DNA from 2 places in the Sinorhizobium numidicum genome. Region 1 is predicted to be linked to the other one. Evidence: riboswitches for the same ligand, from Rfam matches in the RefSeq annotation. Region 1 holds a riboswitch; the other holds the start of a gene.

Region 1 (4,765 bases):
TGTCGAAAGCCATCAGCGCCTCGTCGAGAATCATCTTCACATTTCCGCCTGTATCGTTGATCGCGCCAAAGGCGGTCACGGCGCCGGGAACCACGCCCAGATATTCCATAAGCTTTTCCGGCTTGCCGAACGAGACCCTGCTCGCCGCGCCAATGATCTGATGCACGGTTTTCAAGTCCACCGTCGCATGCTCCTCGACGGTGAGAAGGAAATAATTGTCCTTTTTATCCTTCACGAACAGGTTCTTTGTATGTCCGCCGGGAATTTCGTCGCGAAGTGCCACCGATTCGGCGACGGTGAAGACGGGCGCGTGGCGCTTCGTACGATGTTCGATATCAAGCTCGTCGAGAAAGCGGAACAGGTCTTCCGCAGTCTTCGGCTGTGCCTCACTCATGCTCCTATCCTTCCTGCTATCGCGTTTTCCGCCCTGCTTTAAGGAGAAGAAGCAGCCTCTGCAATCTTAGACGCGGCGGCAGAGAGCGGAAAACGCGGCGTTTCCGGGGTTTTACCGGAAGCCTGAAAAATTTCTTCGCCTTCCCGCCATTTCCCTGTTGCATTTGAAAAACGCCTAGGCCATATAGCGCCCGTCGCCGCAAGACGACATCCACGGTCCACCGACTACCCCCGGGCCGCGGTCGATGAGCGGGTGTAGCTCAGGGGTAGAGCACAACCTTGCCAAGGTTGGGGTCGGGCGTTCGAATCGCCTCACCCGCTCCAGTTTCTCCTAAACAGGCTGGTTCTCATTCTTCGCAGTGCCCGAGCGTGTACGTCTCGTCGGGGCTTTCTGCATGTTTCCTTAAATCGGACCTGATTTAAGGATAAAAAATACGTAGCAATTCGAAGACCTTTGTACATTTGAAAGAGCGCACGGCGCCGCGGCGATCATCATAACTCGACCCAAACCACAGGAACGTCATCATGCGACAGATGGAATTCCTCGACCGCTACAGTCATTTCGCCGTTGCTGTGCTTCGGATCGTGACGGCATTGATCTTCATGGAACATGGCACGCAAAAGCTGTTCGGCTTCCCAGCCCCGCCTGAGGGCGGGCTGCCGGCGCTCTTCTCCGTGTCGGGGATCGGCGGCATCATGGAATTTGTCGGCGGTCTCCTGATCCTGCTCGGACTGTTCACCCGTCCCGTGGCTTTCCTTCTGGCTGGCGAGATGGCGGTGGCCTATTGGATGGTCCATGCACCGCAAAGCTTCTTCCCGGCTTTGAACGGTGGAGACGCAGCCATTCTTTACTGCTTCGTGTTCCTGCTCCTCGTGTTCACGGGGCCGGGCGCCTGGAGCATCGATAACGCGCTTGGCGCAAAGCGCACCGCTCAGCAATGAGAGCCGCCGCATAGCACGTTGATCGATTCAGCGCGGGACGCTGCGAGAAACCGCGCACAGTCTTTCTCACCCGCGCTGAAGAAGCGCCCCTGTCGGCGTGCAATCGCGCTCGGTCAGCTCTTCATGAAGATGTAATCTGTTTCCTGCCGCAGTGTTTCGCCTGGGCGCAGCACGGCCGTTGGGAAGCCGACGTGGTTGATGGCGTCGGGCCAGATCTGGGTTTCGAGGCAGAAGCCGGCGAAGGGGGCGTAGTAACGGCCGTCGAGGCCCGGCACCGGCACGTCCAGTTTGCTGCCGGTGTAGAGCTGAATGCCGGGTTCTGTCGTCAGCACCTCCATCGACACCCCGGAATTGATGCTGCGCACCAGCGCCACGGATCGTTTCCGCGTCCGTTCCGGCGAGAGGCAGAAATTGTGATCATAGGCGATTTTCTCCCCTTCCACCTGCCGCCGCATTGACGTGATTTCGCGGAGATCGAAGGCGGTGCCGGCAACGGCGCGGATTTCGCCGGTCGGGATCAGCCGCTCGTCCGTCGGAAGGTAATGGTCGGCCGCAATCATGATATCGTGGCCGCGCGCGTCATCTCCGCCGTCGAGATTGAAATAGCTGTGCTGACAGACATTGGCGAGCGTCGGCGCGTCGGTCTGCGATTCGTAGATCACGCTCAGCACGTCGCCGGGCTTCAGCGTGTAGGTGCAGGTGATCGTGCAATTGCCGGGATAGCCGGCGCGTCCTTCGGGGTCAGTGATCCGAAGCGTGACGCTGTCGTCCGCCCGATCGATGATCGTCCAGTTGCGCTTGGCGATGTTATCGCTGCCGCCGTGGAGATGCGTCACGCCCTTTTCGTTCAGGTCGAGCTGATGGGCCTTGCCGTCGAGCGTGAAGCGTCCGCCGCCGATGCGGTTGGCGTTGCGGCCGGGTGTGGCGCCGAAGTAGGGGGAGTGGACGGGATAACTGTCGAAATCCTCGAAACCGAGCACGAGTGGCGGCGCGTGGCCTTCAAGTCTGAGGTCCTGGATCACCGAGCCCCAGGTGATCACCTTCGCCGTCAATCCGCTGCCCCTAAGCGTGATGCGATGGACCTGCTCACCGGAAGGCAGGCGCCCAAAGATTTCCGTGTCCGTGCTCATCTTGTCTCCCCTCTCGCGGGATCATGGAAACATGCGCAGCTTCGTCCGCATCCCGCAACTCAACTCCTGGAACCGGCGGCAACCTGCGTCATTTCCAGCGGTGCGGCAACCGGAAAGTCATACTTTTCTGCGGCGGCGCTAGCGCGTCCGAAAGGCCGCGCCGCAGGTGAATTCAACGGGACGATTTCTTCGTCGCTGCCCTCTGTTCGAGGAAAAAGGGATGAACATTGTTGCGTCTAACGGTCTCCGGTGCCGATCTTCTCCAGCTCGTAAGGCGTCGTCTGGTACATCTCGTTGATCCAGTTGCCGAAGAGGAGATGCGCGTGGCTGCGCCAGCGGTTCTGCGGCGGCAGGCTCGAGTCGTTATGAGGGAAGTAATCGTGCGGCAGCTTGATCGGCACGCCCGCATCCACATCCCGGAAATATTCGTCCGACAACGAAGTCGAATCGTACTCCACATGATTGAACATGTAGAGGCGATTTCCCTTTCTTTCGTGCACGAGACAGACGCCCATCTCCTTCGAGTCCATCAGGATTTCGAGATCCGGCACATGTTCGATATCGGCGCGGCGCACCTCGGTCCAGCGCGAGACCGGGACGGCAAAATCATCCGAAAAGCCGTTCAGATAGACCGACGAGGGTTTTAGGTTCTGGTGACGGTAGACGCCGAACGCCTTTTCCTTCAGCGGATATTTTGGAATGCCATGGAAATGGTAAATCGCCGCCATCGCACCCCAGCAGACGTTCAGCGTCGAATGGACGTTCCTCGCCGTCCAATCGAAGATGCGCTTCAGCTCGTCCCAATAGGTGACGTCCTCGTATTCGAGCGTCTCCACCGGCGCACCGGTGATGATGAAGCCGTCGAACTTGCGGGCTTTCACCTCTTCCCAGGTCTGGTAAAAGGCGAGGAGATGATCCTCGGGCGTGTTCTTAGCGCGGTGCCCGCCGATGCGCACCAGCGACAATTCGACCTGCAGCGGCGAGGCGCCGATCAGCCGGGCCATCTGGATCTCGGTCTTGACCTTGTTCGGCATGAGATTGAGAAGCCCGATCTGAAGCGGACGAATATCCTGGCGGATCGCCATGGTCTCGGTCATCACCCGCACGCCTTCATGCACGAGGGTCTCGAAGGCGGGCAGTGTATCGGGTATCTTGATGGGCATGGGGTCCACTCGATAATAAAAAAAACCGGCGGCGAGATGATCGCGACCGGTCCTCGGAAATCCGTTTTTCCTCGGCCCTTTAGCGATTTCTTTAACGTGGCTGCAAGCCGGCCGGCCAAATCACCACGGATCGTTTGATAGCGCGATCAATGCCGCGCGGTCAACGAAAAAGGATTCACGGCCTCGGGCGTGCGGCGCCATCAGAGGCCAGCCAGGTCATTAGCTGGCTATCGTTTACCAACCAGCCGATGTTTGTTCCCCGCGCGGCTCCTCATTCCGCTGCCGCGACCTTCTCCCCGGTTTCGATTCGACCTAAATCATCGTGATCTAGCCGCGAAACGCCGTGACCTCGATTTCGATCAGCATTTCCGGGCGGATCAGATCGCAGACGATCATCGTCGCGGCCGGGCGGATGTTTCCGAAGGCTTCGCCGAAGATCGGAAAGACCCGATCGGCGAAGCCGGCATCGGTGACATAATAGTGGTTGCGCACCACGTCTGAAAGCGAGAATCCCGCTTGCCTCAGGGCGCCTTCGATCGTCTTCAGGCAGTTGCGTGCCTGTTCCTCGACCGTTTCCGGCATAACCATGGTGGCGTAATCATAGCCGGTCGTACCGGAGACAAAGCACCAGTCGCCCTGAACGACGGCACGCGAATAGCCTGCCGTCTTCTCGAAAGGGGAGCCAGAAGAGATGAGCTTACGCGCCATCGGCGCTCAAGCCCAGGGGCGCGATGCGGCGTTTTGCTTCTCGAAGCTGTCGATGGCGCTTGCCTTCTCCAGCGTCAGACCGATGTCGTCGAGGCCGTTCAGCAGGCAATGGCGCTTGAAGGCGTCGATCTCGAACGTGATCGAACCGCCGTCCGGACCGGTGATTTCCTGCGCTTCGAGGTCGATCGACAGCACGGCGTTGGAACCGCGGTTGGCGTCGTCCATCAGCTTGTCGAGGTCAGCCTGGCTGACCACGATCGGCAGGATGCCGTTCTTGAAACAGTTGTTGTAGAAGATGTCGGCGAACGAAGTCGAAATGACGCAGCGGATGCCGAAATCGAGGAGCGCCCAAGGCGCATGTTCGCGCGAAGAGCCGCAGCCGAAATTGTCGCCGGCGACAAGAATCTTGGCGTTCTGATAGGCCGGCTT
Region 2 (4,765 bases), 730 kb from region 1:
CTCGCCTTGGCCCTGTTCGAGCGCCGGCATGAGCTCCGGGTAGGTCACGGCCTGGATCTGGCACTTGGCTTCGATCTCCAACTCCCGGCATATCTCGCGGGCTAAGTCGACATGGAAACCCGAAAGCTTTCCCGACTGGTCGATGAAGTTGAACGGGGGAAAATCGACCGTGGTCAGAAAGCGAAGCCGCGCGAGACCGGTTAGATCAGGCTGGGGGATGCGCTCGCGGGCGTCAAAAAGCAAAGGCAGATCTTTCGGCTCGGCACTCGCAGATCCACCGCCGAGCGAGGCGCAGAGTGCGAGTATTCCGCAAATCTTGAGAAGGATATTGCTGGCGCGCGTCATCATGATCCGGTCAAAGCGCCCGCGGCAGGAACGTCGCGGATTCGGCGTTTTGGGAGATTATCGGCATGAGGGCTGACTGGCTACAGTGCCGTTGTTGAGTCCGCATCTTCCTTGCTGTGGAGTGGGGCCGGAAAAATGGAGCGGGTGATCGGGATCGAACCGACGACATCAAGCTTGGGAAGCTGGCGTTCTACCACTGAACTACACCCGCAACAGAAGCGGAAATTTCCTCAACGGCGGCGATCTGTCAAGCGCTCATGCTCACTCAGCGCGAAAATGCTTCGAAAGCTTGAGGCCCTGCGCCTGATAGTTCGAGCCGAGGTCGAGGCCGTAGAGCCCGTCCGGCCGTTCCATCATGTGTTCGTAAACCAAACGGCCGACGATCTGGCCGTGCTCGAGAATGAACGGCACTTCGTGGCTTCGCACCTCGAGCACGGCGCGGCTGCCGCTGCCGCCGGCCGATGCGTGGCCGAAGCCCGGATCGAAGAACCCGGCATAGTGGACGCGGAACTCCCCCACCAGCGGATCAAACGGGGTCATCTCGGCAGCATAAAGCGGCGGAACATGAACCGCCTCCCGCGAAACGAGAATATAGAATTCGTCGGGATCGAGGATCAGATCGTTCCGGCCGCGGCTATAGAGCGGTTCCCAGAAGTCGAAGACCGCGTGCTGCGCTTTCTTGTCGACATCGACCACCGATGTGTGATGCTTGCCGCGATAACCGATCAGCCCATCCGGACCGGTTCCCTTGAGATCGATCGAAAGCGCGATGCCACCGCCGGAGACATTGGGCCGTTCGCTGGCGACGAGCACATCGCTTTCGTGGAGCGCCAGCAGCTCCTGCTCGGAAAGAAGCGCATGGCCGACGCGGAAACGTATCTGAGAGAGCCGCGAGCCTCGGCGGACGACGATCGGGAAGGTGCGCGGGCTGATCTCCAGATAGAGCGGGCCGCTGTAGCCGGCCGGAATCTTGTCGAACTCCTGCGCCCTGTCGGTGATGACGCGCGTGAAGATGTCGAGGCGACCGGTCGAGCTCTTCGGGTTGGCCGAAGCGGACATGTCCTCCGGCAGTTGGAGGCTCTCCATCAGCGGCACGATGTAGACGCAGCCGGTTTCGAGCACGGCACCTTCGCGAAGATCGATGACGTGCAGTTTCAGCCGGTCGAGCTTGTCGGCGACGAGATGCGCGGGGCCCGGCATGAAACTCGCCCGGACGCGAAACGCCTTGGCGCCGAGACGAAGGTCGAGGCTCGCCGGCTGGATCTGATCGTCATCCAGCGGCCCTTCGCTTTTCAAACGTCCCGTGGCGAACAGTGCGGCAATTGCGCGGTCGGCCAAAATCCCTGTGTTGCGACCCATTCCGATCCTCATTTTCAGTTGCCAGACAAAACCAAACTCCGGGAATTGACGCAAGCACGCGCAGGCAGTATTGGAGCTTTATCCCGTGGTGATTTGGCCGGTCGGCTTGCAGCCACGTTAAACAAGTAGCTAAAAAGGCCGGGGTCTCAAACCGGTCGTTTCGCGGCCGGTTTTTTTGTTTTTGAAAGTGACCGTCTCATGAGCAAGAACTGGCGCCCGGCTACCCAACTCGTCCACGGCGGAACGACCCGCTCCCAATACGGAGAGACTTCCGAGGCGATCTTCCTGACGCAGGGTTTTGTTTACGAAACCTCGGAAGCGGCGGAAGCGCGCTTCAAGGGCGAGACCGAGGGCTTCATCTATGCGCGCTACGGCAGCCCGACGAACGACATGTTCGAGAAGCGCATGTGCATGCTCGAAGGGGCAGAAGATGCGCGCGCCACGGCCTCCGGCATGGCGGCGGTCTCGGCCGCCGTTCTGTGCCAGGTGAAAGCAGGGGATCACATCGTTGCCGCCCGCGCCCTCTTCGGCTCCTGCCGCTGGGTCGTGGAAACGCTAGCGCCCAAATACGGCGTCGAATGCACGCTGGTCGACGGCCGCGATCTGGAAAATTGGGAAAAGGCCGTTCAGCCCAATACCAAGGTCTTCTTCCTCGAAAGCCCGACCAACCCGACGCTCGAGGTGATCGACATCGCCGGCGTGGCCAAGCTCGCCGACCAAGTCGGCGCCAAGCTTGTGGTCGATAATGTCTTCGCCACTCCCCTTTTTCAGAAGCCGCTGGAACTCGGCGCCCACGTCGTCGTCTATTCCGCCACCAAGCACATCGACGGCCAAGGCCGCTGCCTCGGCGGCGTCGTGCTTTCCGACAAGGAATGGATCGACGAAAACCTGCATGATTATTTCCGGCACACGGGTCCGGCCATGTCGCCCTTCAACGCCTGGACGCTGCTCAAGGGCATCGAGACGCTGCCGCTCCGCGTAAAGCAGCAGACCGAGAACGCCCGCCGCATCGCCGACTTCCTCGCTGAGCAGCCGCAGGTCGCCCGTGTCATCTATCCCGGCCGCAAGGACCATCCGCAGGCGGATATCATCGCCAAGCAGATGAGCGGCGGCTCGACGCTGGTCGCCTTCGAGCTCAAGGGCGGCAAGGAGGCAGCCTTCGCCCTTCAGAACGCGCTGGAGATCATTCGCATCTCCAACAATCTCGGCGACTCCAAAAGCCTCATCACGCATCCGGCGACGACGACCCACAAGAATCTCTCCGACGAAGCGCGCGCCGAGCTCGGCATTTCCGCCGGAACTGTACGGTTCTCGGCCGGCATCGAGGACAGCGAAGATCTAGTCGAGGATTTTGCGCGGGCCTTGAGGACCGTAAAAGGCTGATCGGCCGCATCGCAAACAATGAACCGCCCGTGCGAGCGCGGGCGGTTTTTCAGTGCCGGTCGCGAAAGGTCTGGCCCGCGAGAACGACCCGCGACAGAGCCGTATAAAGGCAGAGGAAGGCGAAAATCACCGCCAGCATCGGGAACCAGCCGGGAAAGAGACAGGAGGCTAGAAAGAAGGCAATGGTTTCGGTCGCCTCCGCAAGCCCCGTCGTGAAGTAGAGCGACTTCGCGCCGCGCACCTCGCTCGTCATTGCCCGCTTCTCGGCCATAATGGCATAGGCGAGGAAGCTCGAGCCGTTGACATAGAACGAAAAGAGCAGCAGTCCGCCGGCAAGGCCGTTGGCGCCGGGATCAGCGATGATAAAGGCGAACGGAATGGCGCCATAGAAGACGAAGTCAAGGACGATGTCGAGGAAACCGCCGAAGTCGGTCTTGCGGCTCGCGCGCGCGACCGCTCCATCGAGGCCGTCGCACAGGCGGCTGACGAGGATCAGGACGGCGCCCGCAAGATAGTATTGCCAGGAAATGAGAAAGGCTGCCGCAAGGCCGAGGCAGAGGCCGGAAATCGTTACGGCATCGGCACTTACGCCGCGGTTCGCGAGTGCGATGCCGAGCCGGTTCAGAATGGGTTCCAGCCGCCTGCGCACTGCGCCGTCGAGCATCGTCCTGTGCCTTCCGTGAAATTTGAATGCGATTCGTGTAATCTTGCCGTTATTCTTGACGAAACCTTATTGCTGTAGAATACCCGAACAGATTTGGAACAGGGCATTGCACATGTATCGCGCACTCACTCGCGACATAGAAGTCACGGTAGAGCCGTACTACCTGGAAGAACAGTCGGATCCCGATGACAGTCGTTATGTCTGGGGCTACCGCATCGTAATATCGAACCACTCAGAAGTCGCGGTTCGCCTAATGACCCGCTACTGGCACATTACCGATGAGAACGGGCAGGTTGACGAAGTGAGCGGTCCGGGCGTCATCGGCGAACAACCGCTGCTCAATCCGGGCGATACATATGAATATTCGTCCGGTTGCCCGCTGGACACGCCGTCCGGCGTCATGTTCGGTCACTACAGCATGGAAGCGGAAGACGGAGAAACCTTCAACGTGGCGATCCCCGCCTTCTCGCTCGACTCGCCCGGGCTTGTCCGCACCCTCAATTGAGGCGCCTATTGGGGCCGGACTTCACTCGCCTCGAAGCGGTAGGTGGTGGAGCAGAATTCGCAGGTGACCTTGATCAGGCCATCCTCGATGCTGCTCTCGATATCGTCGCTGCCGAGCCCCGCCAAGACGTTGCGAATCTTCTCGCGCGAGCAACTGCAGCGATCATAGACCGCCTGAGGCTGATACACGCGAACGCCGCGCTCATGGAACAAGCGATATAGCAATCTTTCGGTGCCGACCATCGGATCGGTGAGCTCGTCGGTATCGATCGTCTCGACCATCACCTTGGCTTCCGCCCAGAGATCGTCCTCCTCGAACAGACCTTCGTCGTCACCCTCGTCGCCATCACCCCCCGGCAGGTCCGGCTGGCGCATCCGCTCCAGCGCGTCGGGCAGGAACTGCGCCACCATGCCGCCGGCGCGCCAGCGGTGCCGCGGCTTGCCGTTCTCGTCGCGATCCAGGAGTTCGGCGACGCCGAGACGTACTTTGGTCGGGATCTGTTCCGACTG

The links. A riboswitch is a leader RNA that binds a small molecule or an ion and turns the genes downstream of it on or off. The one in region 1 is predicted to bind S-adenosylmethionine.
Region 2: another riboswitch for S-adenosylmethionine. It lies ahead of PYH37_RS13645 (O-succinylhomoserine sulfhydrylase); the one in region 1 lies ahead of metA (homoserine O-acetyltransferase MetA).

The regions. Positions count from the first base shown of each region.
Region 1 covers NZ_CP120368.1:3,565,405-3,570,169, reverse strand. Annotated here, with positions in the region: gene PYH37_RS28345 (prolyl-tRNA synthetase associated domain-containing protein) at 1-394, opposite strand, end outside; tRNA gene PYH37_RS28340 (tRNA-Gly) at 643-717, shown strand; gene PYH37_RS28335 (DoxX family protein) at 919-1,335, shown strand; gene PYH37_RS28330 (aldose epimerase family protein) at 1,449-2,465, opposite strand; gene metA (homoserine O-acetyltransferase MetA) at 2,702-3,628, opposite strand; SAM riboswitch at 3,688-3,765, opposite strand; gene PYH37_RS28320 (RidA family protein) at 3,956-4,336, opposite strand; gene leuD (3-isopropylmalate dehydratase small subunit) at 4,343-4,765, opposite strand, start outside.
Region 2 covers NZ_CP120368.1:530,730-535,494, reverse strand. Annotated here, with positions in the region: gene PYH37_RS13660 (transporter substrate-binding domain-containing protein) at 1-345, opposite strand, end outside; tRNA gene PYH37_RS13655 (tRNA-Gly) at 482-556, opposite strand; gene PYH37_RS13650 (2'-deoxycytidine 5'-triphosphate deaminase) at 607-1,704, opposite strand; SAM riboswitch at 1,780-1,858, shown strand; gene PYH37_RS13645 (O-succinylhomoserine sulfhydrylase) at 1,903-3,087, shown strand; gene PYH37_RS13640 (CDP-alcohol phosphatidyltransferase family protein) at 3,137-3,751, opposite strand; gene apaG (Co2+/Mg2+ efflux protein ApaG) at 3,864-4,256, shown strand; gene PYH37_RS13630 (Hsp33 family molecular chaperone) at 4,262-4,765, opposite strand, start outside.